3 regions of the Rhodococcus sp. PD04 genome follow, and region 3 is predicted to be linked to each of the others. Evidence: riboswitches for the same ligand, from Rfam matches in the RefSeq annotation. Region 3 holds a riboswitch; each other region holds the start of a gene.
The links. Region 3 has a riboswitch for S-adenosylmethionine ahead of U9J23_RS02325 (aminotransferase class V-fold PLP-dependent enzyme). Riboswitches for the same ligand answer to the same signal wherever they lie in the genome.
Positions count from the first base shown of each region.

Region 1 (10,638 bases), 2.2 Mb from region 3:
CGCGATGTGGGAGATCGGCGCCGAGGCACGGCGATCGATGACGGAACTGCGCGATCGATGCGGAGAGACCGTCAACATCTACATCCGACAGGACCTGCACCGCGTCTCCGTCGCTCAGGTCGAGGGCACGACGACGGTCCGCAGCGTCGTCCAGGTGGGTGCTCAGTACCCGCTCGTCGTCGGCGCCGCCGGCCGGATCCTGCTCGGTGGCTGTCCGGACAACGTTCTCGAAGCGCTCGCCGAGCAGGAGGGCACCACCAGCACGGCGGACCTGAGGACCGAGGCCGCCGGAGCACGGGAGGCGGGTTACGCCATCACCCACGGCGATCGGGAGCTGGGCGCTTCCGCGGTCGCCGCGCCGATCCTGTCCGCCGACGGCCGTGTCATCGCAGCCCTGTCGATCAGTGGCCCCACGTCGCGCTTCACCGCCGACCGGGTCGCCGCCTACGTCGATGCCGTAACCGACACCGCCCGGCAGATCAGTGCTGCCGGGCTCGGAACCGTGGAGGCCTTCCTGTGACCACCAACCTTCTGGAGGGCGTGCGCGTCCTCGATATGACCAACGTCCTGGCCGGACCCTTCGCGGGCTACCAATTGGCCCTGCTCGGCGCGGATGTGATCAAGGTCGAGACCGCCGGAAGCGGCGACCTGGCCCGTCAGCTCGGCGCCGATCCCGACCTGAGCGCCGAATACATGGGCGTGTCCTTCCTCGCCCAGAACGCCGACAAGCGCTCGGTCACGGTCAACCTCAAGACCGAGGGCGGCAAGAAGGTCTTCGAGCAGTTGCTCGCGGACGCCGACGTGCTCCTCGAGAACTTCCGTCCGGGCGTGCTCGCCCGCCTCGGCTTCGACTGGGAACGTCTGCACGAGCTCAATCCCCGCCTGATCTACTGCGCGGTCTCCGGATTCGGCGCCACCGGCCCGATGAGCAGCCGACCCGCCTACGACCAGGTGGTCCAGGGACTGTCCGGCATCATGAGCGTCACCGGCGACACCGAATCCGCGCCGCTGCGCGTCGGCTATCCCGTCTGCGACAGCTTCGGCGGTATGGCCGCGGCCATGACCGTGTGCGCCGCCATCGTCCGCCAGCGACAGACCGGGCAGGGCGCGTACCTGGACACCTCGATGCTCGACGCGGCCATCACGTCGATGGGCTGGGTGGTCTCGAACCATCTGGTGACCGGCAAGGAACCGGTGCCGATGGGCAACGAGAACATGACCTCGGCGCCGTCGGGTGCGTTCCGCACGGCCGACGGAGTCCTGAACATCGCGGCGAACAAGCAGGAACAGTACGAGATCCTGTGCAAGGTGCTCGGCCGCGAGGAACTCGTCACCGACCCCCGTTTCGTCACCCGCGAGGACCGCAAGCGCAACCGCGAGATCCTGCGCGACGAACTCGAGATCTCCCTCAAGGAGAGGACCGCGGCCGAGTGGGACGAGATCCTGCTCGACACCGGCGTTCCCGCCGCGCCCGTCGCTCCGGTGTCGGAGGCGCTGCGCTCCGATCAGATCCGCCACCGCGGGTTGATCTCCGAACTGGACGTGGCAGCCGGCTCCGGCACGGTCCAGGTCCTCGGTCTGCCCACGCACGTCGACGGTGAGTCGGTCCGTCCCGATACTCCGCCGCCGACGCTCGGAGAGCACACCGACGAGATCCTCCGCGAGATCGGCTTCAGCGCCGAGCAGATCACCCGTTTCCGGGAAGAAGGCGCAGTATGACGACCGATCCCTTCCGCTCCCTGACCGCTCTGCCGGTCTCGGACGAGGCCGGCGCTCCCCTGCACTACTACAGCCTGGCCGAGGCCGAAGCACACGGTGCCGGGCCGATCGCCGACCTGCCGTGGTCGCTGAAGACGCTCGTCGAAGGGATCCTGCGTCACCAGGGTCATCCGCAGGCGCTGCCCGAGCACGTCCACGCCGTCACCCGCCGCGACGAGACGGCCGCGATCCCGTTCTTCCCGGGTCGTGTGCTGTTCCAGGACGCCTCCGGGATCCCGGTACTGGCCGACATGATCACCCTGCTCGAACGCGCCCGGGCCGAGGGGTTGGACACGTCCGCGCTCGAACCCGCGTTGCCCCTCGACCTGGTCGTCGATCACGCACTCGAGGTGGATGAGTACGCGAATCCGGAAGCGGCACTTCGCAACATCGATCTGGAGTACGAGCGTCACCGCGATCGGTACCGTTTCCTGCGCTGGGCGCAGGACCGGCTTCCGGGCCTTCGGGTCGTGCCGCCGGGGCTCGGGATCTGTCACCAGCTGAACCTCGAGGTCCTCGCGCCGGTCGTGACCGCCACCGAATCCGGGGGCCGGCACGTCGCAGCGCTGGACAGCCTGGTCGGCACCGACTCGCACACCACGATGATCAACGCGCTCGGCGTCACCGGCTGGGGCGTCGGCGGCATCGAGGCCACCGCCGCGGCCCTCGGGCAGGCCGTCATGATCCGCGTGCCCCGCGTCGTCGGCATCGAACTCACCGGACGTCTCGCACCCGGGGTGTTCGCCTCCGATCTCGCCCTCACCCTCGCCGAGAAACTGCGCGCACTGAATGTGGTCGGCGCCGTCGTCGAGTTCCACGGTCCCGGCCTGGAGGCACTGTCGGTGCCCGACCGCGCGACCGTCGCCAACATGGCACCCGAATACGGCGCGACGATGGCCTGGTTCCCGGCCGATCGCCGGACGATCGAGTACCTGGCCGCGACGGGCCGCTCCCCCGAGCGTGTCCACCTCGCCGAGCAGTACCTGCGAGCCCAGGGACTGTTCCGCACCCCGAGCAGCCCGGCACCACGGTTCGAGACCGGCCTGTCGATCGACCTCGCGAGCATCACCACCACCCTCGCCGGTCCGTCCCGACCGCACGATGCCCTGTCGCCCTCCGAGGTCCCGACCTCCCGCGGCGAGAGCGGACCGCTCGATGGCGACATCGCGATCGCTGCGATCACCAGCTGCACCAACACCTCCAATCCCCGGTCGCTGGTCGCGGCGGGGTTGCTGGCGCGCAACGCCGTCGCGGCCGGTCTGCGTCCACCGGGCTGGACGAAGACGTCGTTCACGCCCGGCTCGCGGGCCGCCGCCGACCTGCTGGCCTCGGCGGGTCTGCAGGATCACCTCGACCGGCTCGGCTTCCAGGTCGCGGGATTCGGATGCGGCACGTGCATGGGCAATTCCGGGCCGCTCAGCCCGGCCCTGTCCGAGTCGGACCGGACGAAGGACACCGCGCTCGCGGCGGTGCTGTCGGGCAACCGCAACTTCACCGGACGCATCCACCCGGCGATCGCGCACGCCTACCTCGCCTCCCCGGCGATGGTCGTGGCCTACGCCCTCGCGGGCAACGTCCGGATCGACGTGACGCGCGACCCGATCGGGCGCGCCGAGGACGGCACCGACGTCACCCTCGCCGACCTGTGGCCCTCCGACGAGGAGATCGACGCGATGCTGGCCGAGCACGAGGCCGCCGCGCTCGGGCGTGACGCTCACCGGGAGTTGACCACCACGCGCTGGCAGGAACTCGAGTACCCGCGCGGTGAGCACTACCGCTGGGACGGGGAGGCCGGCAGCATCCGTCGCCCGCCCTTCACCGATCCGGAACTGACGTCGCCCACCCTCACCGGCGATCTGACCGCGCGGCCCCTGCTGGTCCTCGGCGATGCGGTCACCACCGACCACATCTCGCCGGTCGCACGGGTCCTGCCCGACTCCGCGGCGGGTCGCTGGCTCCGCGAGCGCGGTGTGGGCGACCGGGCACTGGGCACCTTCAGCTCCCGGCGGCTCAACCACGACGTCATGATCCGCGGCGGCTTCGCCAACACCCGCCTCGCGAACCTGCTCGTGCCCGAGAAGCAGGGCGGCTGGACGCGCACGGCACCCGGCGAGGAGCCGGTGCCCGTCCACGAAGCGGCCGAGTACCACCGCCGGCAGGGCACCCCGGTCGTGGTGGTCGCCGGTGAACTGTACGGCGCCGGGTCGGCGCGGGACTGGGCCGCGAAGGTCACGCGGCTGCTCGGCATCCGCGCGGTCCTCGCCCGTAGCTTCGAACGCATCCACCGCACCAACCTGGTCGCGATGGGTGTCCTGCCGATCCAGTGGCAGGGCCCCGCCCCGGAGACCTTCGACGGCAGCGAGGAGATCGACCTGCTCGGACTGGCCGATCTCGGGTCGACCACCGAGATCACCGTCCGGGTCCGCCGTGCGGGCGAGATCGTGTGGCAGGGCACGGCACTCTGCCGGATCGACACTCCCCTGGAGTGGGAGTGGCTGCGCGCCGGCGGTCTGTTCGGCCATCTGCTGACCGAGCAGACGGAGCGGCAGGGCGCACCGCACCGCGATCCGGTGGGCGCACACCGGTAGACGAGTGGATCGACGGGGACGTCCTCCGAGGGGGCGTCCCCGTCGTCATGTCCGGTCCGCCGGGGCGGCGCGGGCGACGGTGCGCGCCCGCACGATCAGATGACGGAGCGGCGGGACGGAACCCTCCGCTCGACCGTCCCTCCGGCCACCGTCGACCTCGGCACGCCGCACCCGGTACCGCTCGCGCAGCACAGCGGCGCGCAGGGCGGCGGTGACACCCGGGAAGCGACCGTGACGGCCGAACCCGACGGTGCCGAGGAGCAGGACAGCGGCCGGCAGGATTATCCAGGCGTACAGCACGGCGGCGGAGGCGATCGCCTCGGCGACGGCATCCTCGTCGAGCGCCGCCCATACGATTCCTGCGCCGACCACGACGTAGAGGGTGCCGCCCAGCGCCGCGGCCAGGACGGCACCGACGTATCGACGGAGCAACCAGCACCGGACCGTCCACAGCACGAGGACGGCGGCCGTGAACATCGTGATCGCGGACATGACCACGACGAAGACGACGTCCGAGGAGTCCGGCAGCGGTCCGGAACCCGACTCGTCGTCGAACACCACGACCATCAGGAGCCCTGTCGCCACCGTGACGACGGCCAGGAGAGCGAGTTCGACGGCGAGCGCCGCGAAGGGGTGCCCCGCGGCCCGTGAGTCGGCGGGGCGCAGCCTCGCCGCCGTGGCGAGCAGTTCGCGGCGGCGCAGCAGTGACGCCTCCCGGCGCAGACGACGACGGGCACCGACACCGCGCTGGGTCGCGAGGAACAGATCCTGGCTGAGCACCACGATCACGAAGACCGCCGGGAACAGCAGCAGCGCCGCCAGATCCACGGAGTGCGGAAGGCCGTCGAGCAGCGCGGCGACGAAGGTCATCGTCGCCCCGACGCCGAACACCGACCCGCACAGTTCGAGGTGTTCGAGGCGCAGCGCCTCGGTCGACCGGGACGAGCCCTCGGCGGTGATGGCCGGTCCGAGCGACCACGCGATGAGATTGAGCGCGATGACGAGGGCGGCGAGCACACCGAGGACGGCGGCGGCCTCACCCATCGTGAGGGTGGTGAGTACGCCGCTGCGCACCGGCGTGGACCGGTCGTAGGCCAGTTCGTCGGTACGGCGGGCGACCGCGTGGATCAGGTTGGGGGCGAGGGCGACCGGCAGATAGGCCAGCGCCGAGCCGAACATCAGCATCCATACCCGGGTCCAGAACCGCCGGCGGGCGTGCGCTCCACCGCGGGCTTCGGAGTCGGTGGCAGTGGTGGTCACGGCCGTCCCTCCTCCCGGACCTACGGTGATGCGACTGACAGTGGTACACGAAACGGTAACCGGTGCCGGGAGTGCTCGGGAAACACGACACGGGACGCCCGGTGCGGGCGTCCCGTGTCGTGTTGTCGAGAACGGAGCGGAAGGTCAGGCGCGAGCCTTCTGCAGATTCTCGTCGAGTGCGCCGAGGAACTCCTCGGTGGTCAGCCAGCTCTGCTCGGGGCCGACGAGCAGTGCGAGGTCCTTGGTCATCTGACCGGCTTCGACGGTCTTGATGACGACGTCCTCGAGCTGCTGCGCGAACTCGATGACCTCGGGGGTGTTGTCGAGCTTGCCGCGGTGCTCGAGGCCACGGGTCCAGGCGAAGATCGACGCGATCGGGTTGGTCGACGTCGGCTTGCCCTGCTGGTGCTGACGGTAGTGCCGGGTGACGGTGCCGTGTGCGGCCTCCGCCTCGACGGTCTTGCCGTCCGGGGTCATCAGGACGGAGGTCATCAGGCCCAGCGAGCCGTAGCCCTGCGCGACGGTGTCGGACTGGACGTCGCCGTCGTAGTTCTTGCAGGCCCAGACGTAGCCGCCCTCCCACTTGAGGGACGATGCGACCATGTCGTCGATGAGGCGGTGCTCGTAGGTGAGACCGGCGGCGTCGAACTCCGCCTTGAACTCTTCCTCGTAGATCCGCTGGAACTCGTCCTTGAACATGCCGTCGTAGGCCTTCAGGATCGTGTTCTTGGTCGACAGGTAGACCGGGTAGTTGCGCTGCAGGCCGTACGAGAGCGAGGCGCGCGCGAAGTCCTGGATGGACTTCTTGTAGTTGTACATACCCATCACGACGCCGCCGTCCTCGGGGATCCGGCAGACCTCGTGCTGGATCGGCTCGCTGCCGTCCTCGGGCGTGAAGGTGATGGTGACGGTGCCCGGGCGGTCGACCTTGAAGTCGGTGGCGCGGTACTGGTCGCCGAACGCGTGGCGGCCGACGATGACGGGCTTGGTCCAGCCCGGCACCAGGCGCGGCACGTTCGAGATGATGATGGGGGCGCGGAAGATGGTGCCGCCGAGGATGTTACGGATGGTGCCGTTGGGCGACCGCCACATCTTCTTCAGACCGAACTCCTCGACGCGCGCTTCGTCGGGGGTGATGGTGGCGCACTTGACGCCGACGTTGTACTTCTTGATGGCGTTCGCCGCGTCGACCGTCACCTGATCGTCGGTGGCGTCGCGGTTCTCCACGCCGAGGTCGTAGTACTCGAGATCCACGTCCAGGTACGGGTGGATCAGCTTGTCTTTGATGAACTGCCAGATGATGCGGGTCATCTCGTCGCCGTCGAGTTCGACGACCTTACCCTCAACCTTGATCTTGGACATATGCGCTTCGTGTCCTCCTAGGACGTTTCTGTGGTCCCCAATCGACCGCACTTTGTGGGTGCGATCGCCGTCGGCTCGCGAGCAGCGAGCATGGCCGTGTCCACGTCCTGGACTCCGGCCAAACATGACAAGCGTACTGCTATTGGTGAAGTCCGCAAAGCGCCTCGTCCCGCCCTCGCGCCCTACCGACCGGTAACTTTCCTGCTGGTCAGCGATGTTCAGAGGGTGCATAAGACCCTGCGACGGAGAGTCGCTAGACTGCCGGGAAAGTCATGAGTGCCAGCGTCAAGCCCCGGCTTGCTGGCCGGCAACCCTCCGACGGGGTGGGGTGCTCCGGGTGATGACACGGTCGGTGGAACCCCACCGACAAGCCTGTTGTCGGGAGGACTGAGATGATGATGTGCTGTCGCACGCAAGCCACGATCACACCTCCCATCACCGCCGGAAGGACACGATGACCGACATCCGCAGCCGGCGCTGCCAGCCCACCGCGAGCCTCGAGGCGGTCACCTCTTGACGGCGGGCACCGAGCGGCGTCGCGTCGAACTGCCCCCGGCGGACGGACGCCTCGACACCATCGACATCGGCGATCTCGCGCTCGAGAGCGGCGAGACGCTGCCGAACGTCACCGTCGCCGTGCAGAGGTGGGGCGAACTGTCCCCCGCCCGCGACAACGTGGTGCTCGTCGAACACGCCCTCACCGGCGACTCGCACGTCACCGGCCCCGCCGGACCGGACCATCCCTCGCCCGGCTGGTGGTCGGGCATGGTCGGCCCGGGCGCTCCTATCGACACCGACCGCTGGTGTGTGGTCTCGACGAACATCCTCGGCGGGTGCCGCGGCACCACCGGCCCCGGCAGCACGGCGCCCGACGGCAAGGCCTGGGGATCCCGCTTTCCGCTGATCACCGTCCGCGACCAGGTGGCCGCCGAGGTGGCGCTGCTCGACAGGCTCGGCATCGACGTCCTCGCCGCCGTGACCGGCGGATCGATGGGCGGCATGCGCACTCTCGAGTGGATCATCGCGTACCCGGAGCGCGTGCGGGCGTCGCTCGTCCTCGCCACCGGTGCCCGCGCGACCGCCGACCAGATCGGCACCCAGAGCGCGCAGATGGCGGCCATCACGGCCGATCCCGACTGGCAGGGCGGCGACTACTACGGCACGGGGCGGCGTCCCGAAGCCGGACTCGCCATCGCCCGGACCATCGCGCACCTCACCTACCGGACCGAATTCGAACTCGACACGCGCTTCGGGAATCTCCCCCAGGACGACGAGGACCCGTGGCGCGGCGGCCGGTACGCCGTGCAGAGCTATCTCGAGCACCAGGCACGCAAGCTCGTGGCGCGCTTCGATCCCGGCACGTACGTGGTGTTGTCCGACGTGATGAACCGGCACGACGTCGGTCGCGGACGCGGCGGTGTCGAGGCCGCACTCGCGTCCACCCCGGTCCCGACGATCGTCGCCGGCGTCGACTCCGACCGGCTGTACCCACTGCGCCTGCAGCAGGAGATCGCCGATCTGCTCCCAGGATCGGGCGACCTGCGTGTGCTCGTCTCCCGCGACGGGCACGACGGATTCCTCACCGAGGCCGACGAGGTGGCGAAGCTCCTCGTCGAGCTGATGAAGCTCGCCGAGGGCTAGTCGGTTCCCAGCGGGTCGATCGACGCGGCGAGTGCCACCACGATTCCGCCGACGACCATCATCGAGGCGACGTCGAACGTCTTGCCGCGCACCGCGAGGACACCGACCTTGTCCTCGTCGATCACCCAGCGGAACAGTCCGGCGAGGATGGTGGCGCCGCCGAAGACGAACGCTCCGCGTCGCCACCGGTCGGCGATCACCAGGATCACCGCTGCCGCGATCACCAGGGTGACCGCGAGCAGCGGCAGGTTCAGACGCGTGAATCGCAGAGCCTGAGCCATGTCGTCTCCCGGGTTCGTCGACCTGCTTATCGGGCCGCGAGCTGCTCGGCCCGCTCCACGACGTTGGTCAGCAGGAAGGCGCGGGTCAGCGGCCCGACGCCACCGGGGTTCGGGGACACGAAGCCCGCAACCTCACGCACGTCCGCGGCGACGTCGCCGCGCAGGCCGTCCTCGGTGCGGGAGACACCCACGTCCAGCACCGCGGCGCCGGGCTTGACCATGTCCGCCGTCACCAGGCCGGGAACGCCCGCGGCTGCAACGACGATGTCGGCGCGACGCACCTCTGCAGCGAGGTCGCGGGTGCCGGTGTGGCAGAGGGTGACCGTCGCGTTCTCCGAACGCCGGGTCAGCAGCAGACCGATCGGGCGACCGACGGTGACGCCACGACCGATGACCACCACGTGCGCGCCGGCGATCTCCACGTCGTAGCGGCGCAGCAGATGGATGATGCCGCGCGGCGTGCAGGGCAGCGGAGCCTCCTTGCCGAGCACGAGACGACCGAGGTTGACCGGGTGCAGTCCGTCGGCGTCCTTACCCGGATCCATGCGCTCGAGCGCCGCGTTCTCGTCGAGGTGCTTCGGCAACGGGAGCTGGACGATGTATCCGGTGCAGGCGGGATCGGCGTTGAGCTCGTCGATCGCCTCGAACAGCTGCTCCTGGGTGATATCGGCGGGCAGATCCTTGCGGATCGACGTGATGCCGACCTTCGCGCAGTCGTTGTGCTTGCCGCGCACATAGGCCGCGGATCCCGGATCGTCGCCGACGAGGATCGTGCCGAGGCCGGGCGTGACGCCCTTGGCCTTCAGCGCATCCACGCGGACCTTCAGGTCCTCGAAGATTTCGTCGCGGGTTGCTTTGCCGTCCAGGATCGTCGCAGTCACGTCGCTCATTCTTCCAGGCGCCCGTCCGCCGTCGAATCGCGGCCGGTACCGGAAACCGTCCGAGCACCCGGAGGCAGGCAGTCCCGGGACAGTTCCGCGAAGGCTTCGGCGAGATACCTCTCGTACTGTTCGGGGTCCGGCATGCAGGAGTCCGAGACCAGAAAAGACAAGGTGAGAACCTCTCCGAGCGAGGTCACGGAGTGGACGAGACCGTAGTTCCGGTTGAGCATCGGAGTACCGATCGCCTCGACGGCGGGACTGTCACCGAAGCGGAGGCCCTCGACCGGCCCACGAGGCACATTCGTCACGGTGGTGTTGGCCAGCGGCACCACGTCTCCCGTGGGACCCACCCGCCCGCGGTACGCACGGCGGATCGACATCGCCAGGTCGAACGCGGGCGATGCATCCACCGCGGCAGCGGAGGCAGCCGACTCCGGACGCCGGATGCGCTGTTTCTCGAGGGCGGCGGACTCGTGGACGCTGTGGAGTCGTTCGCGCGGGTCGGCGCGATCGATGTGGAGGTCGACATACATCAGCGTGACCTTGTTCTCCGATTCCGCCCCCGCCCGGTCCCGGATCGATCCCGGGACGATCGCCGCCGGAGAGACGGCCGGAATCTCCTCGTAGGACGCGAGGTAGGAGCGCAGTCCTCCCGAGACGATCGTCAGGATCACGTCGTTCACCGAGGTATCCGTGGCGCGTGCGACGGCACGTACCTCCGGCAGCCGCATACGGACGACGCCGAGCTGCCAGGGACCACCGGCATCGGTGTCGAAGCGGGTCCGGGGACGCTGGGGCCGGGGCGCGACGATCTCCCCCGAGGCGGTGAGGTCACCGAGCGCTCGTCGAGCGCGACGCGTTGCGACC
Region 1 covers NZ_CP142143.1:3,621,751-3,632,388, forward strand. The annotation lists gene U9J23_RS16755 (IclR family transcriptional regulator) at 1-520, shown strand, start outside; gene U9J23_RS16760 (CaiB/BaiF CoA transferase family protein) at 517-1,719, shown strand; gene U9J23_RS16765 (aconitate hydratase) at 1,716-4,346, shown strand; gene U9J23_RS16770 (hypothetical protein) at 4,392-5,606, opposite strand; gene U9J23_RS16775 (NADP-dependent isocitrate dehydrogenase) at 5,751-6,968, opposite strand; SAM riboswitch class IV at 7,237-7,347, shown strand; gene metX (homoserine O-acetyltransferase MetX) at 7,482-8,609, shown strand; gene U9J23_RS16785 (DUF3017 domain-containing protein) at 8,606-8,890, opposite strand; gene U9J23_RS16790 (bifunctional methylenetetrahydrofolate dehydrogenase/methenyltetrahydrofolate cyclohydrolase) at 8,917-9,771, opposite strand; gene U9J23_RS16795 (wax ester/triacylglycerol synthase domain-containing protein) at 9,777-10,638, opposite strand, start outside.
Region 1: it holds a riboswitch for S-adenosylmethionine, as region 3 does, so the genes downstream of both, metX (homoserine O-acetyltransferase MetX) here and U9J23_RS02325 (aminotransferase class V-fold PLP-dependent enzyme) in region 3, are expected to answer to the same signal.

Region 2 (10,638 bases), 1.7 Mb from region 3:
GTCGCGGATGACGGCGAGAACCTCGCCGACGAGTTCGGGGTCGAGAGCCGAGGTGGGCTCGTCGAAGAGGATCACGGCGGGTCGCAGGGCGAGGGCCCGCGCGATCGCGATACGTTGCTGCTGACCGCCGGACAGCTGCTTCGGATAGTCGTGCACCTTGTCGCCCACGCCGACGCGGTCGAGCAGGGCGCGAGCCTCCACCTCGACCTCCGCGCGGTCGCGTCCCTGTGCCGACACCGGTGCCTCGACGACGTTCTCGAGGGCGGTCAGGTGCGGGAAGAGGTTGAAGTTCTGGAAGACGAAGCCGATGCGGGAGCGCTGGCGGAGGATGTCACGGGCACGCAACTCGTGCAGCTTGTTCCCGCGACGCCTGTAGCCGATCAGTTCACCGTCGATGCGCACGGTGCCGCGGTCGACCTTCTCGAGGTGGTTGAGGGTGCGCAGGAGTGTGGACTTCCCGGATCCGGACGGACCGAGGATCACGGTGACCGTGCCCTTACGGAGTTGCAGGTCGATGCCTTTGAGGACTTCCAGGGCGCCGAACGACTTGTGAACTCCGCGCACGTCGACGACGTAGTCGACGTCGTCCCTGGTGGCGGTCATTTCGTCGCTCCCCGGGGTGCGCCGATGCTGCTGTCGCGGATCTCGCGGTACTTCGCGACCACACGCTGCCATGGGGTGAGCGGCAGTGCACGTGCCGAACCGCGGGCGTAGTGCCGTTCGACGTAGTACTGCCCGATCGACAGGATCGTGGTGAGGATGATGTACCAGACGGTCGCGACCATGAGCATCGGAACGACGCGTCCGGTGCGACCGAAGATCACCTGTACCTGGTAGAAGAGTTCGGCGATGGCCATGGTGGAGACGATCGAGGTGCCCTTGAACAGGCTGATCACTTCGTTGGCGGCGTTCGGGAGGATCGCCCGCATGGCCTGCGGGAGAACGATCTTCATGAACTGCCGGTAACGCGGGATGCCGAGCGCGTTGGCGGCCTCGATCTGACCGTGGTCGACGGAGATGATGCCGGCGCGGATGATCTCGGCGGAGTAGGCCGCCTGGTGGAGCGCCAGACCGATGACGGCGGCTGTGAATCCCGAGATCACCCCGGCCACACCGAACTCGAAGAAGGCCGGCCCGAAGGGGATGCCGATCGACAGCGTCTTGTACAGGTACGCGATGTTGAACCAGAACAGTAGCTGGACGATGAGCGGGATCGATCGGAACGCCCAGATGTACGTCCACGAGACCACTTGCAGAACAGGATTGTTCGACAACCGGCCGACCGCGAGGAGCACACCGAGAGCGAAGCCGAGGACCGTGCCCCACAGTGTCAGTTCGATCGTCATCCACAGTGCGGACAGCACGGACGACGCGGTGAAGTACTGCGCGAAGGTCGCCCAGTCCCAGCCGGGGTTGGTGACCAGGCCGTGCACGAACTGGGCGACGAGGATCAGCACGGCAGCGCTGATCACCCAGCGCCACGGATGCCGTTTCCGGGCGACGGCCAGGTCCTCGTCGTCGGTGTGGTCGGCCGGGGCGTCGGGGATGCGGAGATCGGTGGACGTGCTCACGGCGACGTCCTGGGGGCGGGAGCCATCGGGATGGGCCTTTCGGGAATGCGGGGGTGCGGGGGTGCAGACGTGGGTCCCGGCCCGTCCCCCTGCGGACGGGCCGGGACTCACGCGGCGAAGGACGACGGGCGGTCTACGTCAGCGACGACACCGGTGCGAAGTACCGCGGCACAGGTCGATGTGCAGGCGGCACCACGAGGCGCGCTCGGTCCAGCGGGTCATGCTCGTTCCTCCATCGATCCCGGCGGTAGCACCCGCACCCGCGCACGGGGGGTTGCTGCGACGTCGTGGAGCCAGGTCTCTCGGTCGCTCTGGATGGTCGCTGCTCAACCTACGGAGTGCGGCGCGTCGTGGACAGGCTTTCTCTCACCGTGGCGGAAATACCGTCCCTCGTCGAGACCGATGTAGATGTCGACGTGGTGCCCCGACATCGACAACAAGGCCGGTTTCGGCACGCCGTAGACTCGCCTCGGTGACCCCGCTCGAACTTTTCCTCGTCGCATTGGCCGGGCTCGGCGCCGGAGCGATCAACTCCCTCGTCGGATCCGGCACCCTCATCACCTTCCCGACGCTCGTCGCGTTCGGTGTACCCCCGGTGACCGCGACGATGTCCAACGCGATCGGCCTGGTCGCGGGAGGCGTATCGGGCACCTGGGGGTATCGGCGCGAACTGCGCGGGCAATGGGAACGGTTGCAATGGCAGATCCCGGCGTCGTTCTGCGGGGCGTTGGTCGGAGCGTGGCTCCTGCTCCACCTGCCGGAGACCGTCTTCGAGACGGTCGTGCCGATCCTGCTTCTCCTGGCACTCACACTCGTCGTGTTCCAGCCGAAGATCCAGGCGTGGGTGGCTCGCCGGACAGGTGGCGACGCCGACGGCCGTCTCGGGCCGGTGCGGATGACGTTGCTCGTCGTCGGCACCTTCGCCGTCGGCATCTACGGCGGCTACTTCACGGCGGCACAGGGCATTCTGCTGATGGGCCTGTTCGGAGCATTGCTGCACGACCACATCCAGCGACAGAACGCAGCGAAGAACCTTCTGTCGCTGGTCGTGAACATCGTGGCCGCATCCGCATACATCCTGGTGGCGTTCGACCGGATCAACTGGACCGTGGCCGCGCTGATCGCCGTGGGCTCCTTGATCGGTGGTTATCTCGGCTCCCATTACGGCCGACGCCTGTCGCCGGTGGCGCTGCGTGCGGTGATCGTCGTGGTCGGGTTGATCGGCCTGTACCGACTGCTCGCCTGACCCGTCTCCGCGAAGACGGTGAGAACACCCCGCTCCGGCACCAGACTGTAGCCGCGCCGATCCCTACACGCTTCGGACGGGAGAGCGCAGTCATCTGAGAGACGCGAACGTGGTGACCTGCGGTCGACCTCAGCGCGCTCCCACCCACAGGTGCCCCCCCAATGCCGTCGCAGGAACCAGCAATGCACGAAGTACCATCCGCCTCCGAATACGAAGGGCCCGGAGTGCGAATGACACCGGTCGGGGGCAGGCTTCGGTGGGCGTGGAGGGTCCTCGCCCTCGGCTCGGAACTCCCACAACGCCACGGTGTCGGCGAGCCCGGCGAAGTCGTGCGGTGGCGTGCCGGCGGGAATCTCTACACGGAAGCACAGAGTCCGCACAACCTTCGGTTCGAGCATGAGGCTGCCGCCCGTCGCCGTGAGCGGTTGACCGTCGACCACAGTCGGAGATCCGAAACCTCCCGCGTTGCAGGACGATGCGGGAGCCTCCGATACGGAGTACCGCAGAACCCCCGCAACCGAGTTCGGTGTCGTCAACGGTGGTCTCAACATGATCGTTACCGGCGTCGTCACCGTCGGAAGCGTTCGTAACGCAACCGGCGCATAGACCGGCTCACCTGGTTGGAGAGAGAGCGGGTCGATGGAGAACTCGAATCGTCCGGCGCCTTCTCGGGTCCCGTACTCTCCCCAGGAGCCTGACTCGCTCTGGTCGATGCCGAAGTTTCCCTGAATCCCGGCTTGGTCCGGCGGCGGATGTAGATGCGATCCGAATCCGCACGCCGAAACCAGGCCGACGATGCAAGAGATCACCAGCAGACGCGCGCCCCTACCGGCAGGTTCGGCCGCACGCACTGTGATCACCTCCTGCCTGGCGTGCTATTCGTCCACGTTGTCGTCTGCTGCGGTTGCAGCGGTTGGGCGCGCGGCTTCCTCTGCCGGTTCGGTAGACGCTTCTTCGTCCGGCACGTCCGCTCCGGTCGTCGCAGGAGTCGCCGTCACCGAAGTCGGTACAGAGACCGCGGGCGCCGACGGAAGAGTGAAGATCCAACCGGCCGTGCCGGACGGACGCAGCATCACCGCGTTTCCACCGTTGAGGACATCGAACGTCACCCATCCCGTATAGGTGGAGTTCGGAGAGAAAGAGGCCGGCATCGAGGCACCACCGCCACACGACGCGGTCGGTGAGCCGACCGGAGCCGTACCTCCGTCCGGAAGTACCTCACGGAAGTCCCGGGCGCGTACTCCGTTCAGCTGCGTGCTCCCCGAACCATCGGACGTCTCGACCTCCAGGAGAACCGCGACGCATCCGCTGCTGCGTGAGACGTCACGAACGGTCGCAGTGCCGAGAACACTTCCATCCGAAGCGACCATCGAGAACGGAACTCGAGCACTCACGCGACTCGGAGTCGAGGGTCCGTTGGGAGCCGGCGTCTGGACAGGTGCCGGTGTAGGTGCGGGCTCGCCAGGCGGCGTGGCGGATATGGTCGTCGGCGCTGTCGAGGTCGCGTCTTCGACTGAACCAATATCCTTGCCATCGACCTCAGATTCCCGGGCTTCGTCGACCGCGCTGTCGGACGTTTCGGAGTTGTCGTCGCCCTCCGCGGCCTTCGTCTCGTCTGCAGTCTTGCCGCCTGGTGATTTGCCGTCCTCTCCCTTGCCATTCTCGTTGTCCTCGCGAGTCGGATCCGAGGCTCCGGTCGATCCTTCGGTACTGCCATCGAATTCACGAGGGTCTCCCCCGACGCGTCCATCGTCAGCACCGAATCGGACGTCTTCGCCTTCCTCTCGAGAATCGGTAGGCTCTGGCAGAGTTTCGGCTTCCTCTATGAGATTCTCGTCTATCAGATAATCAATGGGCGAAGTAGCGCTCGGTCCTGACGCATCGAGCTCACATGACATTGATTCGTCAGCGCGATCGTCAGTTTCTCCAGTTACTTCCAGCTCGTCTGCGCCAATCTCGAGACCAGCAGGTTCAGTTCCGAACGATGTTCCAGAGACAGATTCGACGAGGTGAGAGTCGACGGATTCAGTTGGAGTCGCTTCCACCGTGCCGACATCGTCATCACCTTCATCGACGAGCGAGCTATCTCTCGGCTGCGTTCCCTTGCTTGTGACGGAACAAAGAGACGTTTTGTGGGGGCCCAACATCAAGGACGCCAAGGAGCTCACTGCCGCGCCTTGAACACTCGATCCGTCGACGACGGGCCATTCCGGTGTCGGCACCGACATCCCTACACCGCACTCGGCGTACGCCAAGACGAGGTCGAGGGACCACTTCTGCTCGTCGGTCACCTTACCGATGCTCATCATCTGCAGTCGGAGTTCAGACCGTGCCCCCTTCGATGTCTCCTGCTTCGTGCGGATCAATGTCGCTGTGTATTCGTACCCGACCAACGGCGAATTTCGGCTAGCCGATCGCGTAGTCACGGCCGGGTCGGCACCTTGAACGATTGGTTCGGGGGGCAACTGCATCTGCACCCCGGAGATCCACGGTCCCAGCCTGAGCGATGCATTCGATGGTTTGATCGGGCCAGCAATCATCGTCCCGTCAGCGAGACAGGTTGCCGATGTCGAGATCTCATCCTGAGAAGTAAGGAGATCGATGCCGGCTACGGTAGCCGTCTCAACTTTGATATCTCTTGCAGCCCCATACGCATACCCGATCGCCGGCTTTGCAGGACTGTCGGTACATGTACTCGTACCGCCGCCGCGATAGTAGGACGCACACGAAGAGCCCTTCATCGAGGCTGCGAGAATGCCGGCCGTTCCGGATCCGGATTGGGACACCCAACTCTTCTTGACAGTATCTTCTTTGGGCAACTTCACCTGCGCTTGAGCGCCCCCAAGATTCGAATCCGACAGTCGTCTATGGAAGTGGTAGCGAGCACCGACTGCTTGCGCAAACCCTTCGAACGCCGCCGAATTTGTTCCGAATGTCGACGACCCGAAGACGCGATCGTTCCAGCTCGCGAGAGTCTGCCCGACGAAGCCGGCATTGAAGATCGCGGCGCCCGCCACGGTCAGCACACCGAGTAGCGCGACGAGGAGTCGCGACGATCTGGGGTTGTTCATTGCTGATCCTTGAGGTCAATAGGCGCAGTTGACGCCGACTCGAACTCTCCCTTGCGGGGCCAGAACGCCCACAGAACGAGGAGTGCGGCACCGAGAGTAAGGCCGGCAAGGATCAGGGGATCCGAAAACCAAACGATGACGGAGGCTGCACCAGGCACGGACCACAGCACCTTGCGAACCTCGGTGACCCGGTACGGACCGGGGTCGGGATTGGGGTTGGCGTCGCCCTGCATCTCGATGAGTGCCTCACCCGGACGTTGAGGGTGCACAGCGATCACACGGTGTGTGACAGGCAGTTCACCGGCTTCGCGATCGACAGTGACGACGTCACCGACCTCGATGTCGTCGGCCGAGATGCGCTGTACTACAGACATCGAACCCTGGGGAATGGTCGGAGCCATAGATCCCGTTTTGAACAGGATCAACGAGATGTTGAAGAAGAACGCGGCAATCACCAGAGCAATGCACGCCAACCCGCCCACCGCAAGGAGATTGAGCAGACCGTTCTCGAGACGGGACCATATGGACTTCTGCTGCCGTGTCGGCTCAATGAGTGCGTGCATTCGGACCGGACCGTTCTTCGGAAAGTAGGAATCGAGGACGGGGTGCGCTGCCCGACTTCGGACCGCTCGGGCAGCGCACGAGGGCGGCTAGGCCTCCGGGCTCACTGCCTGGAATTCCCACTGGAGCGAGGCGTTGTAACCCCCCTGAGCGTTCGGGGTACCGAGCTGGGTCGGGGTTGTGCCGTTCGGAAGCGTCACAGCAAAGCAGAGCCACTGTTGGCCGTTCGCCGGGATCGTGACCCCCTTGGCCGGGATGGAAGCAGTCCGAACGGAGCCGTTTGCGACGAGATCCGAAGCATTCTTCACGGCGTCTGCATTACAGTTCGCGCTGGGCCCGATCGGCGCAACCTTCAACTGGAGCACGTCCGCGAACTTCGACGTAGCCGACAGATTCTGCGCAGCCGGCATGCCGATCTCGGCGCCGAGCTTCTCGGACACCACCCGCAGACCGACCTTGGCATAAACCGAATCGCCGGCCGCCATCTCGGTCGGATTCATCGCGAACGCGAACGTTCCAGCCTCGTCGCTGGTCACGAACTCGTCCCAGTCTTCAGTTCCGCCGAAGCTTCCTTGGACGTTCCAGGTATTTCCACCCGTGCCGAACTCTGCGTTGCCCCACACCGAGTCGTTCCACGCAGCGAGGGTCACTGCCGCACCCACGCCGAGAACGAGGCCGGAGGCCAGGATCGCGCGGACCTTACGACGCTTCTGTGCCTTGTTGTCAGCGTTGTCGATCGTCATGACTCACTCCTCTGGGCAGTCTGCGTGCCCGCTCGTGTCGCTTGTCGCCCCGCCCCTCCGCCTTCCCCGAATCAGGCATGGGGCTACCGCACGACCGAATATGGAATTTCGATCGAGTGGGGTTCTGCGAGTTATCTATGGCTTGTTTTCTGTCCGTTGCATCGGACTTACTCGGAAGTATGTTACCGACAAGTAGGCAAACTCAAGACCTGTGATGTAGATCATCCTGGACGGTCTTCTTTAACGTTTCCCCAGTTCACGCCTAGTAATTGAAGGTTCACCCATGATTTCACCCCACGAGAGCTGGACGATCGTCCACTCGAGGGCGATCGACCACGCACTCGCAACGGAAGGCCCTATTCGGGCATTCGAGACAATAATTCCATCACTAGAATTACGTGTTACAGGAAAGAACAGAAATCAATCCGACTTCAGAGAAACGGGAATTCCTGCCACCACGAGAGTCGCCGACTCACTCGCCTCGGCGACCCGCGCATTGAGCCGACCCAGCATGTCGCGGAACAACCGCCCCGACGCACTCGCCGGCACCACACCACTGCCCACCTCGTTGCTGACTGCGACCACGGGAACCCGGGCCTGCCGCCACGCATCGAGGAGATCGTCGATGTCGGCGTCGACGACAGCGGAATTCCCTGTGTTCCACACGTCGTGGAGGTCGAGTCGCGCCGTGAGCCACGTTCCGAGGCAGTCGACGAGCAGAGGTTCGTCGGCATCCCGGAGCACCTTGGCCACATCCGAGGTCTCGATCGTCGACCACGATGCCGGTCGCCTCTCCCTGTGCAGCGCAACACGTTCCGCCCATTCTGCGTCGCCTTCACGCGTCCCGCCGGTGGCGACGTAGGTGACGGACGGATACGACGCGAGTAGTTCCTCGGCGTGCCGCGACTTACCCGACCGCACTCCTCCGAGCACCAACGTCCGATGCGGCACGAGCGGAGCCTCTTCACCCACGTGGATCACCTCACCGTCACGACCCGGACGAGCATTCAACTGCTGCAGTCGGTTCCGTAGATCGTCGATGGGCGGATTGTGGTGGCCCAGATGTACCGCGACCACGTCGGTGTTCTCGGTGACGGCACCGGCTCCGCGCAGACCGTCCACCATCGCGCCGAACTCGGGCAGACCGAGGTGGCCCTCGGACAGTTCCGAACGGTCCCCGAAGGTCTCCTCGAGGAAGACCGCGTCGAACCGGGCGTCGCGCACGGCCTCGAACCACTCGGCGGGCCACATCCCGGTGTCGCAGGCCCACAGCAACCGCGACCCGCCGGGGCCCGACAGGTCGTACAGCACCGCATCGCCGTCGCGGAACACCTTGTGCCGTGCGGGAAGAACGCGCACCGAGTAGTCGCCGACGGTGAGCGAGTCCCCCGCCTCGACCGGCACGAAGCGCACCGGGTCGTCGGGAGCCACCCAGGGCCTGCAGGTGTCGAGCGCGTCGGCGGGACCGATCACGTCGAGCTCGACACCGGCAGCGACCCACGATCGGAACAACAGCGCCTGCGGGCCCAGATGGTCGGCATGGGCGTGCGTCAGGAGAATGTGCCGCACCTTCGCCAGCGACCTGCCGTGCCGCACGGCCGCGTGGGGCGCCTCGGGACCGCAGTCGAGCATCAGTACGTCGTCGACGAGTGCCGCGGTCTGCCCGCGGACCTCACCACGACGCACGGCGTCTGCGCAGGATGCACACGTGCAGAACGGATTCGGCCACCCGTCCGCCGCGCCGGTTCCCAGGAGCACGACCTCCATCAGCAGTCCTTCGTGCTGTCGCGGAGCGGGAGGACGGCGCGACCCGCCGGGCGGTCGAGGATCTCGACGCGGGCGCCGTAGACCTGCGCGATGCGGTCGGCGGTGAGGACGTCGTCGGGCGCTCCGTCGGCGACGACGTGTCCGTGATCGAGGAGCACGAGTCGTTCCCCGTACTGCGCGGCGGAGGTCAGATCGTGCATCGCGGCGATGACGGTGAGGTCGCCTTCGGTCCGCATCGAGTCGACGAGCTCGAGTACCTGCTGCTGGTGCCCGATGTCGAGTGCGCTGGTGGGTTCGTCGAGGAGCAGCACCCGCGGTTGCTGGGCGAGAGCGCGCGCGAGCACGACGCGCTGCAGCTCACCGCCGGACAGTTCGGTCGCGAGGCGTGGGGCGAACGCTTCGAGTTCGAGTCGTTCGACGACGCGGTCCACCACCTCGCGGTCGTGCGCGGTCTCGGAGCCGAAGCGCGGGATGTGCGGGGTGCGGCCGAGATGGATCAGTTCGCGGACGGTGACGCCTTCCGGCACCACCGGTCGCTGCGGCATCAGTGCGACCGCGCGTGCCATGTCCCGACGTCCGGCGCGCCCGGGCGCCACGTCGGCGACCTGCAGATGACCGGTGGCCGGCACGAGACCGGCGAGGACGTGGAGAAGAGTGGTCTTGCCCGAACCGTTGGGTCCGACCAGCGACACCCACGATCCCGCGGTGACGTTCAGGTCGACCCCGTGCAGCACCTCGACACCACCGCGTTCGGCACTGAGCTGCCGGCACGAGACCGTCATGGTCGGGGTGGTGAGAACATCGCTTTTCATCGGACACCTCGGCTCCGTCTGAGCACGACGAGGAAGAAGGGCGCCCCGATCGCCGCGGTGACGACACCGATCGGCAGTTCGGCGGGCGACATGACGGTGCGGGCCAGGACGTCCGCGAGGACCAGGAAGGACGCACCCACCAGCAGCGACAGCGGCAACAGGAGGCGGTGACCCGGTCCGACGAGCAGCCGGACCGCGTGGGGAACGACGATGCCGACGAACCCGATGAGTCCGCTGGCCGAGACCACCGCGGCCGTCCCGAGGGTCGCGACGCACACGAGCAGCAGCCGCACGCGCGCCGGGTTGATTCCGAGGCTCGCGGCTTCGACGTCGCCGACCGCCATGACATCGAGTGTGCGCCGATGCAGCGCGATGATCGCGACGGTGACGACGACGTACGGCAGGACCACGACGACGTCGGACCAGCCGTCGGTGGACAGGCGGCCGAGCATCCACGAGTACACCTGCCGCAGCGTGTCGTCGTGCAGCTGCATGAAGAAGGTCTGGATCGCGTTGGCGAAGGCCGCGACGGCGACACCGGCGAGGATGATGACGACTTCCGAGCGGCTGCCGCCGACGGTACGGCCGAGCGAGTACGTCGCGCCGACGGCGAGCAGTCCCCCGGCGAAAGCCGCGATCGGGACACCGGCGAACCCGGCGGCGCCGCCCACGACGATGGCGAGGGTGGCACCGAGACCGGCGCCGCTGGAGACCCCGAGCAGATAGGGGTCGGCGAGCGGATTGCGGAAGACCCCCTGGTAGGCGGCACCGGCGATGGCCAGCATCGCCCCCACCAGCACCCCGAGCACGACGCGCGGCATCCGGATGTTCCACAGGATCGCCTGCTGACGCGTGCTCAGCCCGGAG
Region 2 covers NZ_CP142143.1:4,133,478-4,144,115, forward strand. The annotation lists gene U9J23_RS18945 (amino acid ABC transporter ATP-binding protein) at 1-603, opposite strand, end outside; gene U9J23_RS18950 (amino acid ABC transporter permease) at 600-1,571, opposite strand; SAM riboswitch class I at 1,801-1,893, opposite strand; gene U9J23_RS18955 (sulfite exporter TauE/SafE family protein) at 2,044-2,817, shown strand; gene U9J23_RS18960 (hypothetical protein) at 3,693-5,888, opposite strand; gene U9J23_RS18965 (signal peptidase I) at 5,885-6,451, opposite strand; gene U9J23_RS18970 (SipW-dependent-type signal peptide-containing protein) at 6,539-7,192, opposite strand; gene cobU (bifunctional adenosylcobinamide kinase/adenosylcobinamide-phosphate guanylyltransferase) at 7,613-8,959, opposite strand; gene U9J23_RS18980 (ABC transporter ATP-binding protein) at 8,959-9,771, opposite strand; gene U9J23_RS18985 (FecCD family ABC transporter permease) at 9,768-10,638, opposite strand, start outside.
Region 2: it holds a riboswitch for S-adenosylmethionine, as region 3 does, so the genes downstream of both, U9J23_RS18950 (amino acid ABC transporter permease) here and U9J23_RS02325 (aminotransferase class V-fold PLP-dependent enzyme) in region 3, are expected to answer to the same signal.

Region 3 (10,638 bases):
CGGGCATCAGGTCCGCGACCACGACGAAGGTCGAGGTCCTGTTGTTCGTCGACCAGAGCGTCACGAACACCCTCGTCCCCGAACCGCGACTCGACCGCAGCCGCGTGGTCATGACGATGGAACTCGTCGACGGCCGGTGGCTCGCGTCGCAGGTGGATCTGCCCTGAGCCGGCGTCGCGTCAGGCGGTCGGTGCCGGAGGGAGCTCTCGCGTGCTCAACCACGCCTCCCACAGCGGCCGGAGCGAGACGTCCGAGAAACGCGCGGCGAGATCCTTGAACTGCGCCGTCGTCACATTGCCGTGCCGGTGTTCCGCGGTCCACGTCCGCAGGAGGGTGAAGAACGGTTCGTCGCCGAGTTGCACGCGCAGGGCGTGCAGGGTCAGTGCCCCGCGCTTGTAGATGCGGTCGTCGAACATGTCCTTCGGGCCCGGATCCTCGAGCAGGATGTCCTGCGGCTTGCGGGCCAGTCCCCGGTGGGCGTCGAGTGCGTGCGCGTGCGCCGACCTGCCGCCCGAGTTCTCCGACCACAGCCACTCCGCGTAGCACGCGAATCCTTCGTGGAGCCAGATGTCGCACCAGCGGTTCAACGTGAGGCTGTTGCCGAACCACTGGTGCGCCAATTCGTGTGCGACGAGCCGTTCCTCGCGGCCGGTGCCGTCGCAGAAGTTCGCGCCGAAGATCGACAATCCCTGCGCCTCGAGGGGGATCTCGAGGTCGTCGTCGGTCACCAGAGCGGTGTAGTGCGCGAACGGATACGGGCCGAACAGGCGTGTGAACAACTCGAGCATCTCGGTCTGACGAGCGAAGTCCCGATCGAACTCCGCGCGCAGGCGAGGCGGGTGGATACCGTACTGCGGCACGGGTTCCGTTGCGAGGGTGCGTATCTCGTAGTGGCCGGTCTGGACGGTGGCGAGATAGGTCGCCATCGGTTCGGGTTGCTCGTACACCCGTGTGGTGCGGCTCGCCTTCGTGGTCTTGTGCACGAGCGTGCCGTTCGCGATCGCGACGAACGGAGCGTCGGTGGTGACGGCGATGCGGTAGGTGGCCTTCGAACCGGGATGGTCGTCGCAGGGGAACCAGGTGGGTGCGCCGTTGGGCTGGCTCGCGACGAGCGACCCCTCGTCGAGTTCCTCCCAGCCGACCTCACCCCACATCGTGCGCAGCGGGGTGGGCGTGCCCGAGTACTGCACACCGAAGACGAGGACCGCCCCGGCAGGGAGTTTCTCGGCGGGGGTGACGGTGAGCTTGCCACCGCGATGCGCGAACTTGGCGGGACGTCGCCCGTTGACGGTCACCTTCGCGACCCGCATCGACTGCGCGAGATCGAGTGAGTACTTGGCGCGCACGTCCGTCGTCGTGGCGATGATCTTCGCTCGGCCGTCGAGCCGGTTGGACACGACCTTGTAGGTGAGTTCGAGTTCGTAGCGGGAGACTCGGTAGCCGCGGTTCCCGCTCTCGGGCAGATAGGGATCGAGCGGGCGGTCGGCGGCGACCGGCGCGACGGGCTTGGCGGCCTTGATGGGCTTCACCGCGGCGACCAGTCGTTCGGTGTGGTCCACGGCGTGATCGGATTGCCCTGCCAGCGAGTGGACGGCGGGACCACGTCGCCGCGCATCACCAGCGAGGCGGGGCCGACGGTGGCGCCGTCCCCGATGCCCGAGGCGGGCAACGCGACGCATTGGGGGCCGAGCGTGGCGCCGGCGCCGAGGGTCACGGTGTCCATGGACATGATCCGATCATGGAACAGGTGGGTCTGTACAACGCAACCGCGTTCGACGGTCGCACCGTCGCCCAGTGACACCAGGTCGGCCTCGGGCAACCAGTAGCTCTCGCACCACACACCGCGGCCGATCCTCGACCCCAGCGCGCGCAGCCACAGATTCATCACGGCGGTGCCCGCCGCGGCCCGGGCGAACCACGGTGCCGCCACGGTCTCGACGAAGGTGTCGGAGACCTCGTTGCGCCACACGAACGAACTCCACAGCGGGTGCTCGACGCGTCCGATCCGACCGACGACGAGCCATTTCGCGATCACGGTCACGAGGCACGCCAGAGCGCCGGCCACCATGAGCACGAGACCGCCCAGCAGTGCCGCGGCGAGATAGCCCCAGTGCACGGCGAGGGTGTCGAGGGCGAAGAGCACACCGAGCCCGATGCCGTAGGTGACGACCATGGGCACGAGCCGGAAGGTCTCCACCGCGCCGCGCGCGATCTTCAGTTTCAGCGGCGGTTCGAAGGTGCGGCTCGCGTCGCTGTCGCCGCTCGCGCGCCGCAGGCGCACCGGGGGACTGCCCAGCCACGACGAACCGGACTTCGCCTTCTCCGGAGCAGCGGAGAGCACCGCGACGAGTCCATGCTTCGGGACCCGCCGACCCGGCGCCGCCATCCCCGAGTTGCCGAGGAATGCACGCTTGCCGACCTTCGCATGCGAGATGTACAGCCAGCCGCCGCCGAGTTCGTAGGAGGCGACCATCGTGTCGTCGGCGAGGAACGCTCCGTCGGCGACCTTCGTGAACTTGGGGACCATCAGCACGGTCGACGCCTCGACGTCCTTGCCGATGTCGGCGCCGAGCAGACGGAGCCAGATCGGGGTGAGCATCGACGCGTAGAGCGGGAACAGGAAGGTGCGCGAGGAGTCCATGAGGCGCTCGGTGAACCACACCTGCCAGCCCACGCGACTGCGCACGGGATGCCAGCCTTCCGACATCCCGATGGCGAGCAGCCGCACCGCCATCAGGGTGAGCAGGGCGAAGACGAACATCGTCAGCAGCGCCGCGACGGGCAGCATCGCCAGCGAGTGCACCACGGCGTCGGAGACGGTGGGGGTGTCGTGCACCCACCACACGAGCAGCGCGACCCCGGCGGCGATCGAGACGATGGGCAGGCCGCCGAGCAGGATCGACGACAGGGCGTAGACCGGCACCCATCTGCTGCCCCGCGGCGGTGTCCCGGCGGGCCACGGCCGGTCGGCCTTGCCGGCCTTGCGGGCGGGTGAGCCCGACCAGTTCTGTCCGGCCTTCACGCGGCCGAACACCGCGGATCCGGCCTCCACTTCGGCGTTCTTGCCGATCCGCGCGCCGGGGGCCAGGAACGACCGGGCACCCACCGTGGCGCCGGCACCGATCCGGATGCTTCCGATGTGGACGACGTCGCCGTCCACCCAGTAGCCGCCGAGATCCACCTCCGGCTCGACGGCACAACCGTCGCCGAGTTCGAGGAGGCCGGTGACCGGCGGAAGGCTGTGCAGGTCGACGTCGCGGCCCACCTTCGCGCCCAGCGCCCGCGCGTACTGCCGCATCCAGGGAGCGCTCGAGATGTTCACGGCACCCACGGCCTCGGACAGCCGCAGGGCCGTCCACAGCCGGAGGTGGACGCTCCCACCACGGGGGTGGCTTCCGGGCTTCACGCCGCGCAGCAGCAGACGCGAACCCGCGACGGAGATCGCCATGCGGCCGACGGGCGTGAGGAACAGCAGGACTCCGAGCGCCACCCACCACCACGACAGGGTGACGGTCCACGGAACGTCGACGACGAACGCGACGACGTTGTTCAGGATGGCAAGCCAGGTCACCCACTGCAGTCCGGTGAGGGTGGTGAGGACGGCGGTCACCGCGATCTGCCCGAGCTGGGCGAGTCGCGGCACCGGGGCCACCTCACGGGGGGTCGCGGCTTCCGTCGGTGCGAGTTCGTCGAGATAGACGGCGAGTGATCCGAGCCGGGGATGGTCGTACAGTTCCGCGACCGTCATCTCCGGATATCGGCTCCGCAGCGCCGTGACGAGCTGCGCCGCCGCGAGGGAACCACCGCCGAGTTCGAAGAAGTCGTCGTCGACGCCCTCGATCCGGGCACCGAGGATGTCGGTCCACAGTTCGGCGACCCATTCGGCGGTGGGATCGAGACCGAGTGCTTCCACCGAGTCGGCATCGGCGCCCGGCAGCGGCCACGGCAGAGCGTTGCGGTCGACCTTGCCGGATGTGCGGGTGGGGAGTTCGTCGACGAGCGCGAGTCGCGGGACGAGCGCGGCGGGGAGTTGTTCGGACAGCAGGTCGTGGGCCGACGTGATGTCGAAGTCCGGATCGGTGGAGGCGATGTACCCCACGAGGATCGAGTGCCCAGCAGCGGTCCTGCGGACCGCGCAGGCGCCGCCCGCCACGCCCGGCAGGTTCTGCAGCGCGTTGTCGACCTCGCCGAGCTCGATGCGGCGACCACCGATCTTGACCTGGTCGTCGGCGCGCCCCTGGAACAGCAGACCGGCGCGGTCGAGCGTCACGAGATCGCCGCTGCGGTAGGCGCGGTCCCAGCCGAGAGTGGGCATGGGAGCGTACTTCTCGGCGTCCTTCGCCGGATCGAGGTAGCGCGCGAGACCGACACCGCCGATGACGAGTTCCCCGGTCGCGCCCTCCTCGACGGGGTTTCCGTCGGCGTCCACGACGGCCAGGTCCCATCCGTCGAGGGGCAGGCCGATGCGGACCGGTCCGGTGCCGTCCATGAGCGACGCGCAGGCCACGACCGTCGCCTCGGTGGGTCCGTAGGTGTTCCACACCTCGCGTCCCGGAACGGCGAGACGCTCGACGAGGTCGGGTGGGCAGGCCTCGCCGCCGAAGATGAGCAGGCGCACCGCCTCGAGGGCTTCGGCCGGCCACATCGCCGCGAGGGTGGGCACCGTCGAGACGACATTGATGTTGCGGGAGACGAGCCACGGCCCGAGATCCATGCCGGAGCGGACGAGCGCGCGGGGTGCCGGAACCAGGCAGGCGCCGTGCCGCCAGGCGAGCCACATCTCCTCGCACGAAGCGTCGAACGCCACCGACAGGCCGGCCAGGACACGGTCGCCGGGGCCGAGCGGCGCCCCCTGACAGAACATCCGCGCTTCCGCGTCGACGAAGGCCGCCGCATTGCGGTGGGTGACGGCGACACCCTTCGGTGTCCCGGTCGAACCGGAGGTGAAGATGATCCACGCGTCGTCGTCGACGTTCGGGCCCCGCACCACCGGGGTGCCCGACGGTGCGGCCGTGCCCGATCCGATGCCCTCGTCGGTGACGATGGCGGTGACCTGCGCTTCCGAGAACACGAGTTCGGCTCGTTCGTCGGGATCGTCGGCGTCGACGGGGACGTATGCGGCGCCCGCGGCGAGAATCGAGAGAATCGTCACATACAGGTCGCTGCGCCCGGAGGTCATGCGCACGCCGACCCGGTCGCCGGCCCCGACGCCCGCGTCGTTCAGCGCGTACGCACCGGCGATCACCGCCTCGACCAGTTCGGCGTACTCGAGGATCGTCGAGCCGTCGTCGATCGCGGGAGCGTCGGGATGCGCTTCGGCGGTGCTCCGCAGCAGGTCGACGAGGGTGCGAGCGGGTGGGGCGTGCGACGCGCGGAGGAACTCGTCCGGGATGGGGGACCGGCCGACGGGGGTCGAGGATATGGCTGGCAACTCCGCGCGTCCTTCTGCTCGATGGATCTTCCGGTTATCTCACGTCCCGGTGGACGACAGGTGAACGTTCGGCGCGCGAACGCGTGTCGTCCTCGCGGTGCCGGGCGACGCGGAGCGGTACGGGGTTGACACGGCACGGTCGTCCTGCCATTCTCTTCGCCAGGTCATGAGTACCAGCGTCAAGCCCCGGCTAGCTGGTCGGCAACCCTCCAACCGCGGTGGGGTGCTCCGGGTGACGACCGGGCCGTGAATCCACTACCGGACACGGCAAGCGCGGACTCCGCCGGCGACGAGAATTCTCTGTCGTAGGCGTCACCGGCGGGTCCCTGAATACACGAGGGATTTGTCATGACTGCTGTAGCCGCCACCACCTGCATCGCTCCGTTCGCCACCGTTTCCGGATGTGACGTGCAGGTTCCGCTCGTCCAGGGTGGTACCTGCACCTACGCGAACTTCGACTACGCGGCGAGTGCACCGGCGCTGTCCGCCGTCACCGACCGCATCACCGAGCTGCTGCCCTTCTACGCGAGCGTGCACCGCGGCGCCGGATACGCCTCGCGGATCAGCACCACCGCCTACGAGGACGCCCGCACCTCCGTGTCGCGCTTCGTCGGCGCGGCCGACGACCAGGTCGTCGTCTTCACGCGCAACACCACCGATTCGTTGAACCTGCTCGCGAGCGCGGTGCCCGGTGACGTCGTGGTGCTCGATATCGAACACCACGCGAATCTGCTGCCCTGGAAGAACTCTCGGATCGTCGAGGCCGCGGACACCGTCTCCGAGACGGTGTGGCGCCTCGCGGTCGAACTCCAGCGCGCCCCCGCGGCCCTGCTCGCCGTCACCGGTGCTTCCAACGTCACCGGCGAGGTCCTGCCGATCGCCGAACTCGCCGAGCTCGCACACGCTTCCGGTGCGCGGATCCTCGTCGACGGCGCGCAGCTCGTGCCCCACCGCCGTGTGGATCTCGCCGAGCTCGGCGTGGACTACCTCGCCTTCTCCGGTCACAAGCTGTACGCGCCGTTCGGTGCGGGAGCGCTTGTCGGCCGCCGCGACTGGCTCGACGCCGCCGAGCCGTACCTCGCCGGTGGTGGTGCGGTGCGCGAGGTGCGCCTCGATCACACCGAATGGGCCTGCGCCCCTGCGCGTCACGAGGCCGGCACCCCCAACGTGCTCGGTGTCGCCGCTCTCGCCGCCGCGTGCGATGCGCTCGCCGGTTTCGACTCCGACGCGGTGACCCGTCACGAGGAGGCCCTGTGCGCCCTGCTCGTCGACGGTCTGCAGACCATCGACGGCGTGGAAGTGCTTCGGCTGTGGAACGATTCGGCCGACAGCGTCGGAATCGTCACCTTCACGGTCGACGGTTACGAGCCCGGCCACATCGCCTCCTATCTGTCCGCCGAACACGGCATCGGTGTCCGCGACGGCCGGTTCTGCGCGCACCCGCTGCTCGCGCGGGTCGGCCGCGCCGGCGGTGCCGTCCGGGCATCGCTCGGACTCGGCAGCTCGTCCGACGACGTCGAACGCCTCCTCGGAGCACTCCGCTCGCTGGTCGAGAACGGGCCGGCGTGGGTGCACGCGAAGACCGACGGCGTGTGGAACCCCTCGCCGGAGACGCGTCCCGGTCTCGGTGCGACCGATGGTGATGCATCGCCGTGCGTCTGACGGTCGACAATTCCCCACAGGATAAGTAGGGTAATTCGCATGGAACGGACGAGGGCGATCGCTGCGGCACGCTGGTGCCGTCGCCATGTCGACCTCTGCCGTACGGCATCGGGAATCTGTCCGGACTGAAGGTCTTCTCCCTCACAGTCTTCCGGCCCCCCAGGCCGATCCCTCCGTGCCGTTCCGCGGCCCGTACCGAGAGGTATCCCATGTCCGTCGCATCCACCGTCACCCCTGTGTCCGCAGACCCGGCCGTCGTCGAGTCCGCCGCCGTCCGGCCGTTGCGCGTCGCCGTCGAACTCACCGGTCACTCCGGACCCGACTACTGGGCCGACCTGACCCTGGGCCGCGCCGGCGACCCGCCGCTCGACCTCAGCGCCGATGCCTTCAACGTCGTGCGGGTGCGTGCCGCCGACCTGCGTGAAGCCGGGAAACTGCGCGACCGCATCCGTGCGGAGGCCGTCGAGGAGGGGCGCGACCCCGACTCGGTCACCGTGCTCGTCGACGTCGAGGTCATCCTCGCCTCCGATGCCCGCACCGCCCGCACCCGGCGCGCCCGCCCCGAATCCACCCGCGGGGAGACAGGCACGCTGTCCTATGTCGGTACGCCGCACGGTCTCGCCGGGCTGATCGCCGACATCCATGCCGTGCAGGTCGCCGACGGTGTCACGCTGATCCCGCTCGCCGCGCCGTTCACCGTCGAGCATCTCGTCGACGGAACGCTGCCGTGGCTGGAGTCGCGCGGCCTCATCGAGGTCTCACCGACCGTCGTCGAGGTCCTGCGCCGATTCGGCGAGGGCGCTCAGGCATCCGTGCGCGCTTCCTGACGCATCTCCGTATCATGAAGGAGGGGCAGGAGTTTCGACTCCTGCCCCTCCTTCGTATGCGCTCACGCCGTGCGGCGGTCGAGTGTTTCGACGACGTGCACGCGCGGATCGGGATCGAACCGATAACCCGACCCACGGACGGTCGTGATGATGTTGCCGAAACGTCCCAGCTTGGAACGGATCCGGGAGACATGGACGTCGACACTGCGATTGCCCCGATCGGTGTCGAAGTCGTCGTTCTCGGAGTATCCGGCGCCGAGCGGTCGCAGCGCGGCGCGGGACACCACGACGCGGGGCCGGCGGGCCAGATACGCGAGGATCTCGAATTCGCTGTGGCTCAACTCGACCCGCTGACTGTCGAGCACCAGACCGCGGGCGGGCAGGTCGATCACCAGAGGGGTCGGGCCGGGGCTGAGGAGGGTGTGGGTGCGCGCGCCCGGGAGCAGGTCGAGCGCGGTCTCCCGCAGGGCGTCGGCGAGGGCTGCGAGATCGCCCGCCGATCCGGCATTCGTGTCCGAGATCTGCACGATGAGAACGAGTTCGGGGGAATCGACCGAGCTGCCGGCCGGGTTCTCGATGGAGGACGTGGTCATGGAAGGGCTCCGCTGGTCGGAAGGTGAAGGGCGCCGGGCAGGCGACTACCCGCAGCTGTGCGGCGCCGGGAAAGAGGGAGGAATGGTGCGGATCTCAGAACGCACAGAGACACGAGCGGGTACGACACAGGTCGACATGCCTGCGGCTCCACGCTCGGACTGTCACGACGGAGAGTGTACCCGGGTGGAGGTGCCTGCGGTACCGGTAGGTGGGCGGTCTCAGTCGACGTCGATGTCGATCGCCGCGGTGATGCGCATGAGCTCCGAATAGACGGTCCGGAACAGTGTGTTCGGGCATCCACCCGACGCCCACAGATCCTGGTGGTGCTGCAGCGCGCGGTCGATGTAGGTGGGCAGGTTCGTGGGGTGGCCGAGCGGTGCGACGCCACCGAGCGGCTGACCGGTGACCTCCGTGACCAGGTCGGGGGAGGCCGGCACGAGCTCGCCGCCGAGCCGCTCGCCGGTCCGCTCGACCGACACGCGATGCGCCCCGGACACCAGCAGCAGGATCGGGTCGTCGTCGAGCAGGAAGACGAGCGACTTCACGATCGCGCCCACCTCCACACCCACCGCGGCGGCGGCCTGCTCGGCGGTGTGCACGGTCTCCGGCTGCTGGACGATCAGACCGTGATGGCCGCGGGCGATGAGCGTGTCCGAGACGCGGTGGGCATTCGGATGCAGCGACCTGGTCATGGATCAAGAGTAGGAAAATCGCCGGACGATGTGCGGGCTTCCGCGATCCCGGATCGGACGGTGCCGATGCGATCCGGCGATCCACAAGTTACTCTTCGGTAATGTCCGATCTCTCGCCTTGGAAAGCGTTCACCGTCGAACGCAAGGATCACGTTGCACAGGTCACGCTCATCGGCCCCGGCAAGGGCAACGCGATGGGCCCCGACTTCTGGGCGGAACTGCCCGTCCTCTTCGGTGAGCTCGACGCCGACCCCGAGGTCCGTGCCGTCGTCCTCGCCGGTTCCGGCCGGAACTTCTCCTACGGCCTCGACCTCGTCGCCATGGGCGGCAGCCTCGGCGCCGTCGTCTCCGGCAAGGCGCTCGCGAAGCCTCGCACGGACTTCCACGCGATGATCAAGAACATGCAGGCGGCCATCACGGCCGTCGCCGACTGCCGCAAGCCGGTCGTCGCGGCGGTCCAGGGCTGGTGCATCGGCGGAGCGGTCGACCTCATCTCCGCCGCCGACATCCGCTACGCGAGCGCCGATGCGAAGTTCAGCGTCCGCGAGGTCAAGGTCGGAATGGTGGCCGACGTCGGCACCCTCGCCCGGCTCCCGCTCATCATCGGCGACGGTCACGTCCGCGAGCTCGCGCTCACGGGCAAGGACATCGACGCCGCCCGCGCCGAGAAGATCGGTCTCGTCAACGACGTCCACGACGACGCCGACGCAGTGCTGGCCGCCGCCCACGCGACCGCCGCGGAGATCGCCGCCAACCCACCGCTCGTCGTCCAGGGCATCAAGGACGTCCTCGACCACACCCGCTCTCCGCAGGTCGACGACAGCCTCCGCTACGTCGCGGCGTGGAACGCGGCGTTCCTGCCGTCGGAGGACCTCACCGAGGCCATCACGGCCGTCTTCGAGAAGCGCCCGCCGCAGTTCAAGGGCGAATAGCCCCCCATAGACGACGGATCCCCCGGACGATGCGATCGTCCGGGGGATCCGTCCTTGCAGGCTCGGTGTCAGTGCCCGCCGTTGTTCTTCAGGCGCTCGACCGACGCGGTCACCTCGGCCTCGGCCTCGGCGCGACCGACCCAGTCGGCGGCCTCGACGTGCTTGCCCGGCTCGAGGTCCTTGTAGTGCACGAAGAAGTGCTTGATCGCGTCGAGCTCGAACTGCGAGACGTCGCTGATGTCCTGGACGTGATCCCAGCGCGGATCGCCGGCCGGGACGGCCAGGATCTTGTCGTCGCCACCGGCCTCGTCGACCATCTTGAACATGCCGACGGGGCGGGCCTCGACGATCACGCCGGGGAAGACCGACTCGGGCAGCAGGACCATGCAGTCGAGCGGATCGCCGTCCTCACCGAGGGTGTTCTCGATGTAGCCGTAATCGGCCGGGTAGCCGAACGAGGTGTACAGGTAACGATCGAGCTTGACGCGTCCGGTCTCGTG
Region 3 covers NZ_CP142143.1:503,327-513,964, forward strand. The annotation lists gene U9J23_RS02310 (hypothetical protein) at 1-167, shown strand, start outside; gene U9J23_RS02315 (M1 family metallopeptidase) at 180-1,559, opposite strand; gene U9J23_RS02320 (Pls/PosA family non-ribosomal peptide synthetase) at 1,526-5,431, opposite strand; SAM riboswitch class IV at 5,594-5,711, shown strand; gene U9J23_RS02325 (aminotransferase class V-fold PLP-dependent enzyme) at 5,780-7,093, shown strand; gene U9J23_RS02330 (hypothetical protein) at 7,303-7,920, shown strand; gene U9J23_RS02335 (winged helix-turn-helix domain-containing protein) at 7,983-8,513, opposite strand; gene U9J23_RS02340 (YbaK/EbsC family protein) at 8,733-9,206, opposite strand; gene U9J23_RS02345 (crotonase/enoyl-CoA hydratase family protein) at 9,308-10,138, shown strand; gene U9J23_RS02350 (inorganic diphosphatase) at 10,207-10,638, opposite strand, start outside.